2 linked regions of the Candidatus Pseudothioglobus singularis PS1 genome follow. The protein of the gene in region 1 interacts with the protein of each later gene in a pairwise test. Links are inferred from orthologs where the notes say so. Each region holds a gene or a part of one and is shown in the gene's direction. Other genes may lie near its edges.

What was found.
Region 2: the proteins of W908_RS02100 (region 1) and leuS interact in binary tests that used the Escherichia coli proteins (3 or more experiments, as listed by UniProt). The link is inferred for Candidatus Pseudothioglobus singularis PS1 from one-to-one orthologs.

The regions. Positions count from the first base shown.
Region 1 is NZ_CP006911.1:412,763-419,446, forward strand. Bases 345-3,243 are described here. They hold W908_RS02100 (BRCT domain-containing protein), read left to right. Parts: upstream 345-794; coding sequence 795-2,693; downstream 2,694-3,243. Other genes in these bases: bamC (NlpB/DapX family lipoprotein), read left to right, coding at 345-761; W908_RS02105 (P-II family nitrogen regulator), read left to right, coding at 2,885-3,229; W908_RS02110 (ammonium transporter AmtB), read left to right, coding at 3,239-3,243. Also shown: more of bamC, read left to right, coding at 1-344; more of W908_RS02110, read left to right, coding at 3,244-4,453; W908_RS02115 (ANTAR domain-containing response regulator), read left to right, coding at 4,599-5,201; W908_RS02120 (phosphoribosyl-ATP diphosphatase), read right to left, coding at 5,212-5,529; hisI (phosphoribosyl-AMP cyclohydrolase), read right to left, coding at 5,522-5,902; prfB (peptide chain release factor 2), read right to left, coding at 5,967-6,684. UniProt on the Escherichia coli protein: DNA ligase that catalyzes the formation of phosphodiester linkages between 5'-phosphoryl and 3'-hydroxyl groups in double-stranded DNA using NAD as a coenzyme and as the energy source for the reaction.
Region 2 is NZ_CP006911.1:1,703,610-1,710,441, forward strand. The notes cover bases 1,974-5,020. They hold leuS (leucine--tRNA ligase), read left to right. Parts: upstream 1,974-2,290; coding sequence 2,291-4,750; downstream 4,751-5,020. Other genes in these bases: W908_RS08630 (dihydroorotate dehydrogenase), read left to right, coding at 1,974-2,281; W908_RS08640 (phosphoribulokinase), read right to left, coding at 4,769-5,020. In the rest of the region: W908_RS08615 (glutathione binding-like protein), read left to right, coding at 1-293; W908_RS08620 (ClpXP protease specificity-enhancing factor SspB), read left to right, coding at 300-659; bioD (dethiobiotin synthase), read right to left, coding at 651-1,292; more of W908_RS08630, read left to right, coding at 1,343-1,973; more of W908_RS08640, read right to left, coding at 5,021-5,629; gyrB (DNA topoisomerase (ATP-hydrolyzing) subunit B), read right to left, coding at 5,741-6,832.

The DNA.
Region 1 (6,684 bases):
TTTGGGCATTATCAAAAGAATTTTTTCGCTCATATGGCTTTCAAATTGAGAAAGAAAATCAAAAGATTGGCCTTTTAGAAACTGATTTCTTGGAAATTGAAACGAAAGTTCCAGATAAATCTTTAGGGACTATTCGCGCCGCCTTGGCAAAAGCATTAAAAACCCAGTATGGCCTTCCAATTGCTGACAAGTATAGAATTCGAATTGAGCCAACAGCTAATTCAATGGAGTCTGAAGTTTACTTGACATTAAGTTCAATTGGCGAAGTTGTGAGTGGTGCAACAAGAGTCTGGCAGCCTAGAGAGAAAGATGTTGAGCTTGAGACAGAAATGCTTCTTCAGTTAATGGTTTTTTTAGGCAATGATAGGGGTGATTCCATTTCAAAGATTCAATCAAACGTTGAAGAGCAAAAAACTGCTGTGTCAGTTGTCATATCAGATACAGGTTATGCTTCTTTAGTTTTTCCATTCGATAAAAATGAATCATGGAAACTATTAGGCTGGGCGCTAGATGAGTCTGGAGTTGATATTGAGGATAGCGACTCACTTGAAGGGAGCTACTTTATCAATGTAACTCCTAATAAGGGTTTTTTCTCAAAACTATTAACTACAGCCTCAATAACTAAAACGTACCAGTTAATTTTAAAAGAAGATACCAGCTCGCAAACAAATGTTATTTTTGTAGATCTTAGTGAAGAAAATGATGAAAAAATAATTAGTTATAGTGAAGAATTATTTGATCAAATCGCTTCCAAGTTTTAACTTTTTTCAAATTAAGCTAGATTTTAATAAATCATGCTGACAAAAAAACAGATTCAAAACATTGCTAATGAAACTACATTGGCAAATCACCTTTCTGATTCAGATTTACTTGAGTTTTGTGTTCTAGCTAATGATAGTTATCGAAGTGGAAGCCCAATAGTTACCGATGAAAATTATGATTTCATCTTTATTCCTGAGCTTCAAAAAAGAATGCCCAAACATCCCTTTCTTCAAAAGATTGAATCTGAAAGTGAGGGATTTTCAGATGAAAAAATTAAGCTCCCAGAAAAAATGCTATCAACGGACAAGGCTTATACTTGGGGAGAGATCGAGAAGTGGCTTGAAAGAATATCAAAATTTTCTGAAGAAATAAATGTTCAACTATCTGAAATTCAAATTAAAGGGACTGCAAAATTAGACGGATTTGCCGGTTATGACGATGGAAAGAGGCTTTACACTCGTGGTGATGGTAATAAGGGAAGTGATATTAGCAGAGTGTTTCAAAGAGGTCTTGGTATTTTAAATGATAGTGAAAGAGGCCAAGGCCCCGGAGAGATTGTTGTTAAGAGGAGTTACTTTGAAGACCATTTAAGTAATGATTTTGAGTACCCAAGAAATTTTCAAGCAAGTCTCATTAAGGAAAAAGAATTAGATAAGTTTGCTAGAGATGCAATTGATGCAAAGGCTGCTTTATTTGTTCCTTTTAAGCAACTTCCATTTTGGAAGGGGAATATTGATGAGTTCAAAAATCAATTCTTAGATATAGTAATTAAGCTTGAGGGGGGTGTTGATTTTGATATTGATGGGGTAGTCTTTGAAATTGTCAATCCTGAATTAAAAGAATTTATGGGTTCAAATCGTAAGTTCCATCGCTGGCAGATTGCTTACAAAGAAAATAAGGAAAAAGCACAAGTTAAAGTTATTTCAGTGACGGCTCAAGTAGGAAGGACCGGAAAGATAACCCCTGTTGCAGAGTTGGAGCCAACTCAATTAAGCGGCGCGACTATTTATAGGGCAACTGGTCATCACTACGGGCTTGTCAAAGAACAAGGTTTAGGCGCTGGAAGTATTATTGAGTTAACTCGAAGTGGGATGGTCATTCCTAAAATAAATAAGGTTCTTAAAACTGCAGAAGTTGATATACCTTTGAACTGTCCGAGCTGCAATTCTCTATTAATATGGGACTCAGATTTTTTGATGTGTTCCAATGACAATGATTGCCCAGATCAGGTGGTTGGCAAGATGATCTATTTTTTTCGAATCTTGGGCAACAATGATGGGTTCGGACATGCAACGATTCAAAAATTATATGATGAAGGAATACGCCAAGTAAGTGATATTTATCTTCTTAATATAGATGAATTAGTTTCTATGGGTTTTGGTGAAAAAACCTCTCAAAACCTTATTAATCAACTTCAAAGATCACGTCAAGAAAGTATTGAAGATTGGCGTTTCTTGGCCGCTTTTGGTGTTCATAGACTTGGAATGGGTAATTGTGAAAATTTATTAAAAAATTATTCAATTGATGAAGTCTTTAGCCTTTCAATAGCTAGCATTGCAGAGATAGATGGTTTTGCAGAGCTCACTGCAGAGGTCATTTTTGATGGATTGTTGTCTATTAAATCCCAATATGAAGTATTAGTATCTGGCGGTTTTGAACTAGAAAAAACCATTTTGATTACTGATGAAGATACAAGCTCAAATCCGTTTTATAGCAAAAAAATTGTGTTTACAGGCACTATGAATCAGCCTCGATCTGATCTTGAGAAACAAGCAAAGTCATTAGGCATTAAAGTATCAAAATCTGTCAGCTCAAAAACTGATTTTCTCATTATTGGAGAAAATGTGGGTCAGTCAAAAATGAATAAGGCCAAAAATAATGGTGTTGAAATCCTTTCAGAATCTGAATATCTAAAAAAACTAAATATATAAAAATATTTTCTATATAATTAGTCCAACTTGAAGCCAATGTTGGTATCAAGAAAAGACATAGACGTTTATTTGGGCACTTGCCTTAATAAGCGTTTTTTTTCGTCAGTTTAAAGATGAGCTGAAATGGTATAGAAGCCCACTACTTTCTCGAAGGTAGTGGGCTTTTTTGTTTTTGAGATTGGAGCAATGATATGAAAATGATTACAGCTTATATTCAGCCAAAAAGACTGGATAGTGTGAGACAAGTTCTCTCAGATATAGATATAAATGGGGTTTCAGTAACCGAAGTTAAGGGTTTTGGAAGGCAAAAAGGCCATACAGAACTTTATCGCGGTGCTGAGTATGTGGTTGAATTTCTTCCAAAAGTAAAGTTAGAGATTGCAATTACTGATGAGCAGGTTGAGGAGGTCATTGAGACCATTAGCACTGCTTGTAAGATTAACGGCGGCAAAATTGGTGATGGAAAGATTTTTGTTACAAATCTGGAACAGGTCGTTCGTATTCGTACGAATGAGTCTGGTCCAGAAGCACTATAGGAGAGGAAAATGGAAAATCAAATATTAGAATTACAATATGCAATTGATACCTTTTATTTCTTAGTAATGGGCGCCCTTGTCATGTGGATGGCAGCTGGCTTTTCAATGCTAGAAGCTGGCCTTGTGAGGAGTAAAAATACCGCAGAAATATTAACTAAAAATATTGGTCTTTTTGCAATTGCATGTACTATGTATATGGTCTATGGCTATGACTTAATGTATGGCGGTGGTGCTTTTCTTTCTGGAATTAGTGGACAGGGCGAAACATACTCAAATGCATCTGACTTTTACTTTCAAGTAGTCTTTGTAGCGACAGCGATGTCAATTGTTTCTGGTGCTGTAGCAGAAAGAATGAAGCTATTTACATTCTTTGCTTTTGCAATAATTTTTACTACTATCATTTACCCATTGGAAGGCTCATGGACGTGGGGTGGAAATGATGTTTTTGGTCTATATAACTTAGGTGATTTTGGCTTCTATGACTTTGCAGGATCAGGCATTGTGCATATGGCTGGAGCAGCAGCAGCAATTGCTGGGGTAATAGTACTTGGTCCCAGAAAAGGGAAATATGATAAGGATGGGAATTCAAAGCCAATTCTAGGTGCAAATCTCCCTTTGGCGACTTTAGGTACTTTTATCTTATGGCTAGGATGGTTTGGTTTTAATGGGGGATCAGTGTTAGCAATGGCAAGTAAGGAGAGTGCAGATGCAGTGGCAATGGTTTTTGTTAATACCAATGCAGCGGCTGCAGGAGGTGTTATTGCAGCACTTATATTTGCGAAACTATGGTTTGGTAAAGCAGATTTAACGATGACACTTAATGGAGCTCTAGCAGGCCTAGTTGCCATTACTGCTGGACCAGATACGCCAAGTGCTCTAGTTGCAAGTTTAATCGGAGCAGTCGGTGGTGTGATTGTAGTGATTTCAATTGTAATGCTTGATCGTAAACTCAAGATCGATGATCCAGTTGGTGCAATTTCAGTTCATGGTGTTGTTGGTCTTTGGGGTCTTTTAGCAGTACCCTTAACAAATAGTGAAGTTCCATTTTCAGGTCAAATTATTGGTGCTACAACAATATTTATTTGGGTTTTTGTGACATCATTCTTACTTTGGCTGACTCTTAAAGCATTGATTGGTATTCGCGTATCCAAGGAAGAAGAGGAAGATGGAGTGGATATCTCAGAATGTGGACTCGAGGCATATCCAGAGTTTGTCGTTAAGTAACTAATTTAATATATAAACTCAAACTTAAAATCCTCCACTAAAGAATATATATTCTTTAGTGGAGGGCCTAATAATAAAACTTTAATCCATTTATAACCTTTGTGCTAATGAGGTATATTATTGATGGTTATAAAAACTTAGAATTATGAAAAAAAATACAATGAATCAGACTGCCCTTAAAATTATTTTAGTCGATGAAAATATGGGCCGATCAGCAATCCTTAGACGTGCTCTTCAGGATAAAGGTCATGAGGTAATTAGTCGTTTAGAGGAAAGTGAAAACCTTGTCAATAGTAATGAAATTACTCATGCTGACGTTGTCATTGTTAATGCAGACATACCAGATGAGGCTGTTTTTGCTAACCTTAGGGATGTCAACAAAACTAAGCCAAAGCCGATTGTAATGTTTACAGAGAGCTCTGAGGAACATATGGCTGGAACAGCAATTAAATCGGGCGTTAATGCTTATATTGTTGACGGCCTTGAAGAGAAAAGAGTGCAGCCAATTATTGATGTAGCCATCGCTCGTTTTAGAGAATTCCAAGCTTTAAAAGATGAGTTAGATGCAACTAGAAGTCAGCTTGCTGAACGAAAGTCAATAGAAAAGGCCAAGGGTTTATTAATGAAGCACAAAAAAATAACTGAGGATGAAGCTTATCAATCTCTCAGAAAGATGGCAATGGATAAAAATAAAAGAATTTCAGAGGTTGCCGATGGCGTTATCAGTGCTATTGAGCTTTTAGGTTAGTAGGCTATAGCTACTTTTTTCTTGATGCCTTTTCTTCATGACCTGAAACGCCAAAACGTCTAGCTAATTCTAACTCAATCTCTTCAATACTAATATCCTCATGGCGCAGAAGGACCATGATGTGGAACCATAAATCAGCTACTTCATGGATAACTTCATCTCTACCTTCTTCTTTCACTGCTTGAATAACTTCTTCAGACTCTTCACTGACTTTTTCTAAAATCGAATTCACTCCTTTGCTATACAAAGAAGAGACGTAAGATTTATCTTCAGATGAAGATTTTCGTTCTTCCAGAATTTTTTCTAGGGTATTTAGAATGTTATCCATAGATTTCTTTGGGGTCTTTAATTACCTTAGAGACGCATTTCCATTGATCATTTTCAAGTTTATTGAAAAAACAATTAGCACGTCCAGTATGACAGGCAATGCCACCTTTTTGATTGACTTTGAGCAAGACAACATCTTGGTCACAATCAGTAAATATTTCGACTATATCTTGGTAGTTTCCAGATTTTTCACCCTTGAACCATAGTTTTTTGCGCGACCTTGAAAAATAGACTGCTTTATTTGTTTTTAAAGTTAAAGCAAATGCTTCCTCATTCATCCAGGCCATCATCAAAATTTGATTTGTTGAATAATCTTGAGTGATAACCGGAACAAGGCCTTTCTCATTAAACTGTATAGTATCTATAGCTTTCATGTTGAAGTATTAATATTTAGTAATAATTGTACCAATGCATCCTAAAACAATTAAGATTTATTTATTAGAGGCCAGCCTTAAGGCTGGCAACAATAAATTGATCTAAATTTCCATCAAGAACATCTTGGGTATTGCTACTTTCAACACCTGTTCTTAAATCTTTAATTCTTGACTGATCAAGCACGTATGAACGAATCTGATGTCCCCAACCAATATCTGACTTTAAATCCTCAACATCTTGCTTATCAGCATTACGCTTTTGCATTTCTAGTTCATAAAGCTTTGATTTTAACTGTTTCATTGCTTGATCTTTATTAGCATGCTGTGAACGTCCATCCTGGCACTGAACCACTGTTGAGGTTGGTAAATGAGTAATCCTGACCGCTGATTCAGTTTTATTAACATGTTGACCACCAGCTCCTGAAGCTCGATAGGTATCAATTCTAAGTTCAGATGGATCAATCACAATTTCAATATCATCATCAATCTCAGGCGATACAAAAACTGAAGAAAATGAAGTATGTCTTTTTCCATTTGCATTATATGGGGATTTTCTAACGAGTCTATGAATCCCTATCTCACTTCTAAGCCAGCCAAACGCATAGTCACCATCAAAGTGTATGGTGGCTGATTTAATGCCGGCAACTTCACCAGCTGAAACCTCCATAAGCTTCACTTTAAAATTGTGCTTGTCACCCCATCTCAAATACATCCTTAAAATCATTTCAGCCCAGTCTTGAGCTTCAGTTCCACCAGATCCAGACTGTATATCTAAGTAGGCA
Region 2 (6,832 bases), 1.3 Mb from region 1 along the record:
ATGAGCTTGTCTCGAAAATTCTCAATGGAAACAAAAAAGAAGCAGATGCTGCTAGAAAAACATTGAATGGAAACTTATTAGAGCTTCTCCCTTTGTTTTCTCATAAGCCTTACTTTAAAAGCGAAACAATGACACTTGTTGATGTTTGTATTGCACCAATCCTTTGGAGGCTAGATCTTCTAGGAATCTCATTAGGCGAAAAAGCAAAGCCAATCAAAGAATATGCAAATAGGCTTTTTGAAAAAGAAGGTTTTCATGATAGTTTGACTTTTGCTGAAAAGGACTTTAACTAGAGACAAATGCCAGGCGTTATTCCCTACTTAATCCGAGCATATTGCAACTGGATAGAGGATAACAATCTCACTCCATACGTCTTAGTAAGGGCCAAAAGTAAGGGCCTTTCAATTCCTGATGGGTTTGAAAACAATGGAAAAATAGTCTTAAACATTAGCGCTTCAGCAACTGCTGATCGACTTATCAATAACGAAATCATAAGCTTTAAAGCGCGCTTTAATGGCAAGTCCCAAAAGATTATTGTTCCCTGTGAAGCTGTGATGTCTATCTATGCCAATGAGAATGGCGAGGGAATGCTTTTTGACAACAAAGGCATTAGTTCAGATAAGGGGGATAAAAAACCAAGCCTTACGATACTAGATTAGTTTTTCAACCTCTAAATAAAATAACTCAGAATTTTTAATCGAAAACTTTAGAACAGGAACGTCTGTATAAGAGCGAAGCGCTTCAAGATTTGAAAGCGTATTCTCACGAACCTCATTAAGAACGACGAAAGCAATTTTAAGTTTTTTGCTGAGAACAGCGTCGATGGCCAACAAAGCCTGGCTTATTGCTCCTAGCTCGTCCTTAACAATAATAATAACTGGCAATTCAAGCTGAACAGCAAGATCCGAATTGAGGGCTTTGTCTGCAATCGGTGAATAAAACCCACCTGCCCCTTCAACAAAAACAAAACGCTCACCAACTCCATCATTGCAGGCGTATACCAAGTCTTCAAGGCCTAAGGATTTTCCAGCATCCAAACTAGCCTCTTCAGGGCTCGCCTCAAGTTCAAAACAATAAGGACAGACTTGACTTAAACTCTCTCCGGAACCACAAGCCTCGTTGAGCTTCACCGCATCCTTTGGAAAATAACTTCCGTCTACCAACTCACAGTCCGTCTCTACCGGCTTCCTTACAACGACTTTTCTTTTTTTTCTAAGCTGCTTTATTATTTCAACAGAAACTGTGGTTTTTCCAACCTCTGTATTGCTTCCAGTAACAAAAACTCCATTCATAGCAACATTTTAGACGAAGTTAATGACTCCCAAGTCATCATAAAAGTATAATGTCGACAATGCAAAATAATCTTAAAACAAGTTTTTGTGGGATGTCCCTTAACTCCCCAATCGTTCTGCTTTCGGGGTGTGTTGGATTTGGAGAAGAATACACCAGAATAAAAGGGTTCTCTAACTCTCATGTAGGCGCAGTTTGTTTAAAAGGCACTACTCTAGAACCCAGACTAGGAAATAAAACACACAGGGTCGCCGAAACTCCAAATGGAATGCTTAATGCAATTGGCCTTCAAAATCCAGGAACTAACTCAGTCATTACTGATATTTTGCCCACTTTAGATAAAGATGAAACTAAGTTTATTATTAATATTTCTGGTTCTAGTGTTGAAGAGTATGGTGAGGTAGCTAAGCATTTTGATGATACAGATATTGATGCAATTGAGATTAATATCTCTTGTCCCAATGTCAAAGAAGGAGGCGTAGCCTTTGGAAATGATCCTGATATGTCCTTTAGAGTTGTAGAAATATGTCGCAAAAATACAAGCAAGCCTATTATCACAAAACTTTCGCCCAACCAAACTGATATTGCCTCAAATGCACTTCGGTGTATTGATGCTGGAAGTGATGGCTTAGCTGTAATAAACACAGTCATGGGTATGGCTATAGATATTGAAAAACAAAAGCCCATAATTGGGAATAATCAAGGCGGACTTTCTGGTCCAGCAATAAAGCCAATAGCACTTCTTAAGGTTCATCAGGTCTACCAAGTCAGCAAAAACCATAATATTCCTATTATTGGGCAAGGCGGAATAGTTAATGCACAAGACGCAATCGAGTTTATTATTGCAGGAGCAGATACAATAGGAATTGGCACTGCTTTGTTTTATGACCCGCTGGTCTGTCAAGAAATTAATGCTGGAATTAGTCAGTATCTAGAAAAACATGAAATGAATAGTGTAGGCTCGCTCGTTGGAACTCTCAACTTAAATTAAAACTAAACAATGCAACAAGAATACAACGCCAAAAAAATCGAAAGAGAGGCTCAAAATTATTGGGAAAAAAATAACTCTTTTGTAGTTACAGAGGACGAAACTAAAGAGAAATATTATTGCCTATCTATGTTGCCATATCCCTCTGGGAGACTCCATATGGGACATGTAAGAAATTACAGTATTGGTGATGTTATATCAAGGTATCAAAAGATGCTGGGTAAAAACGTTATGCAGCCAATTGGATGGGATGCTTTTGGCCTCCCAGCAGAGAATGCTGCTATAAAAAATGAGGTGCCGCCTGCAGGATGGACTTATGAAAACATAAGCCATATGAAGCATCAATTAATCGAATTAGGTTTTGGCTATGACTGGTCGCGAGAGCTAGCAACCTGTCATCCAGAATACTATCGATGGGAACAATGGTTCTTCATTAAGTTATTTGAAAAAGGCCTAGTCTACAAAAAAAAGGCTGTTGTAAACTGGGACCCCATTGATCATACAGTACTTGCTAACGAACAAGTTGTGGATGGTTGTGGATGGCGCTCGGGCGCTCCCGTTGAGAAAAAAGAGATTTCTCAGTGGTATATGAAAATAACTGATTATGCAGACGAGCTCTTGGCAGACATTCAAAAACTTGATGGTTGGCCTGATGCTGTTAAAATGATGCAAACTAACTGGATAGGTAAATCAGTTGGTCTAGATATTGAGTTTAAGCTTAATAACGCAAATTCAATTACAGTCTATACAACAAGGCCAGATACGCTCTATGGCGTTACATATCTTGCCATCGCTGCAGAGCACCCTCTGGCAATAGAATCCGGTAAAAAAGATAAACAGGTTCAAAAATTTCTTGATGAATGCAAAAAAATGGAAACTGCTGAGGCTGCAATCGAAACCATGGAAAAAAAGGGTGTTGATTCTGGACTCACGTGCATCCACCCCCTAACTGGGGAAAAAACTCCTATCTGGATTGCAAACTTTGTTTTAATGGGCTATGGCACTGGAGCAGTTATGAGTGTTCCAGCCCATGATCAAAGAGACTATGAGTTTGCCAATAAATACAATATTCCTATTAAAGAAGTGATTGCTGACTCCAATGGCCTAGTTGATATAAGCGAAGAAGCATTCGTTGAAAAAGGAATTCTTATCAACTCTGGTGAGTTCTGTGGCCTTGACTTCGGCGTCGCATTTAAGGCAATAAGCCAAAAACTATCGAGCCTAAAAATGGGTGAAGAAAAAACTAATTATCGCCTAAGAGATTGGGGAATTTCAAGACAGCGATATTGGGGTTGTCCAATTCCAATAATAAACTGCCCTTCTTGTGGGGCTATTCCAGAGTCTCTTGAAAATCTCCCGGTTCGACTCCCAGAAAATGTGGCAATAGATGGAGTGGGTTCACCACTTAAAAAAATGCCTGGTTTTTATAAGACGCCTTGTCCAAAATGTGGAATAGATTCGGAGAGAGAAACAGATACCTTTGATACTTTTTTTGAATCTTCTTGGTATTTTGCACGTTACACCTGTGTTGATCAGAAGGATGCGATATTAGATGAACGAGCCAATTATTGGCTTCCAGTAGACCAGTATATTGGAGGCATAGAGCACGCCATATTACATCTTTTATACTCACGTTTTTTTACAAAACTCCTGCGGGATGAGGGCATTGTAAAGACAAATGAGCCGTTCACCAATCTTCTCACTCAGGGGATGGTGCTTAAAGATGGGGCCAAAATGAGCAAATCAAAAGGCAATACAGTTGACCCAGAAGAAATGATTTCAAAATACGGGGCAGACACCGCACGACTCTTTATTTTATTTGCTGCTCCTCCAACTCAAGATCTTGAGTGGTCAGACACGGGCATCGAAGGCTCTCATAGGTTTATAAACAAATTTTTTCGACTTGTAAGTAGTTTTGTGGAGTCAAAAAACAGCGTTGTTGTTTCAAAAATAGATACCTCTAAGCTTACAGAAGAGCAAAAAACAATTCGTCAAAAAACCCATTTAGCCCTGCAAAAAGTAGGCGATGATTTTGGAAGAAGGCATTCTTTTAATACCGCAATTGCTGCTATGATGGAGTTAAACAATACGCTATCAAAATATAATGATGACTCACGAGAAGGGGCCTTCATAAAACGAGAGGCAATTGAGATAATGGTTAAATGCCTCAGCCCCGTTATGCCTCATGTTTGTCACCACCTTTGGTTTTTGTTGGGAGGGAAAGAAGCGGTAGTTAACTCAAGCTGGCCTATAGTGGATGATTCAGCCCTTGTTCAAGAAAATGTTCAACTAATAGCCCAGGTTAATGGAAAACTACGGGCAAAAATAGAAGTGCCATTAGACTCCGAAAATAAACTTGTAGAAGAGGCAGCGCTTTCAGATGAAAGAGTTTTAAAGTTCACTGAAGGCAAAGCAATAATCAAAGTAATTGTTGTTCCAAATCGACTAATCAACATTGTTGTAAAAGACTAAATATCTAATGGATCGTGCTTAATGCTTAAGCATTTTCTCTACTTGCTCTCTTAAAATTAGCTCCATTACAAAGCCCATCTTTCCGCCTGGAACAACTAACGTATTGGGTCGGGACATAAATGAGCCTGCTACCATATCTTGTAGGTAAACAAAGTCACAATACTTGTGGTCCTGAAACCTAACAACGACAAAACTTTCATCTTGAGTTGGTATGTCTCTTGCTATAAAAGGATTAGACGTGTCAACAGTTGGAACTCTTTGAAAATTTATATGGGTTCTTGAAAATTGGGGGGTAAGGTAGTTTATATAATCCCACATTCGTCTATGGATTGTGTCAACAGTTGCCTCTGCACTATATCCTCTTTGCTCTTTATCTCTATGAATTTTTTGAATCCACTCCAGATTCACAACGGGCACCACGCCTATCAGTAAATCAACATATTTAGCTACGTCGATGTTTCCATCTTTGACGCCCCCATGCAGGCCCTCATAAAACAATAAGTCACTATCTCTTCCAACATCTTCCCACTCGGTAAACTCACCAGCATTTTTCCCAAAAGGAGCCCCCTCTTCATCAGAATGAATATAGTAGCGTCGATCACAATGCCCTTTTTCACCATACTGTTTAAATGTTTTTTCAATCAGATCAAAATGATTTGCTTCAGGACCAAAATGACTAAAGTACTTATTTCCTTTTTTATCTTCAAGCTCCATTGCAGTCTTCATCTGTTTGCGATCAAACTTATGAAAACTATCACCCTCAATAATAACTGGCCTAGCACCAACCCTTCCAAATATATGATTGAATGCATTTTTAACAGTCGACGTTCCAGCTCCGGAAGAGCCAGTTATAGCGATAACAGGATGTTCTTTTGACATAACCCTACCATTTGTAAGTAATTAAAGTAATTATCTTACAAATGCGGTCAGGTGGTTAGTAAATAAATTCGTAACTCGAATTAATTCAATTCAAGTTATTAGTTTACTAAATTAGAAGTCGAGGTTGTCTACCTTAAGTGCATTTTCTTCAATAAAGTTTCTTCTTGGCTCAACCTCGTCACCCATAAGTGTTGTAAAAACATCGTTTGAAGCAATTGCATCTTCGATTTTAACTTTAAGCATTACTCTAGACTCAGGATTCATTGTAGTATCCCACAACTGATCAGGATTCATTTCTCCAAGCCCCTTATATCGTTGAAAACCCTGTCCCTTTCTTGCCTCAACCAAAAGAAAGTTGAGGGCGGTAGTAAAGTCTGGTGTTTTTACCTCTTTTGCGCCTTTCTGAACAAATGTTTCGTCAGTAAACATACTCTCAACCTGGCTTGAGTACTTTTCTATATTTTTATATTCTCTTGATTCAAAAAAACCTACATCAAGAACAGATGTACTTGTTTCAACACCATATGTTTTCATCGAATAAATCACGCTATTGTTTGAAAAGCTTAGATCGTGACTCTCAGACATGGAGCTACTATTATTCATTTTTTGTTGAAGAGACTCACACCATTCTTTAGCTTTCTTTGGATCATTTAGGTCCATCTTTGGCATTCCTAGAATAGCCCTTAACAAAGGCTCATTGTATTTTTTACCAAGTTTTACAATAATCCCAATAGACTCATAGTAGCTTGATACAATTTTTTCAAGTGCAACACCTTGAATTGCTGGAGTATCGCTATTAACAAAAAGATTAGCATCATGGATAGCCTCTTGTTGCAAATACTCATCAAGCTCTGCATCATCTTTTAAGTATCGCTCTTGTTTTCCTTTTTTGATTTTATATAAAGGCGGTTGTGCAATATAAAGATAGCCATTTTCAATAAGCTCAGGAAAGTGTCTATAAAAGAAAGTTAATAGAAGGGTTCTAATGTGGGCGCCGTCTACATCAGCATCCGTCATAATCACAATCTTGTGGTATCTGAGTTTTTCAATATCATATTCTTCTTTGCCAATTCCGCAACCCAAAGCAGTAATTAAAGTACCAACTTCTTGGGAGGAAAGGATTTTTTCAAATCTAGCTTTCTCTACATTTAATATTTTTCCCTTAAGAGGAAGAATTGCCTGAGTTCTTCTATCTCTTCCTTG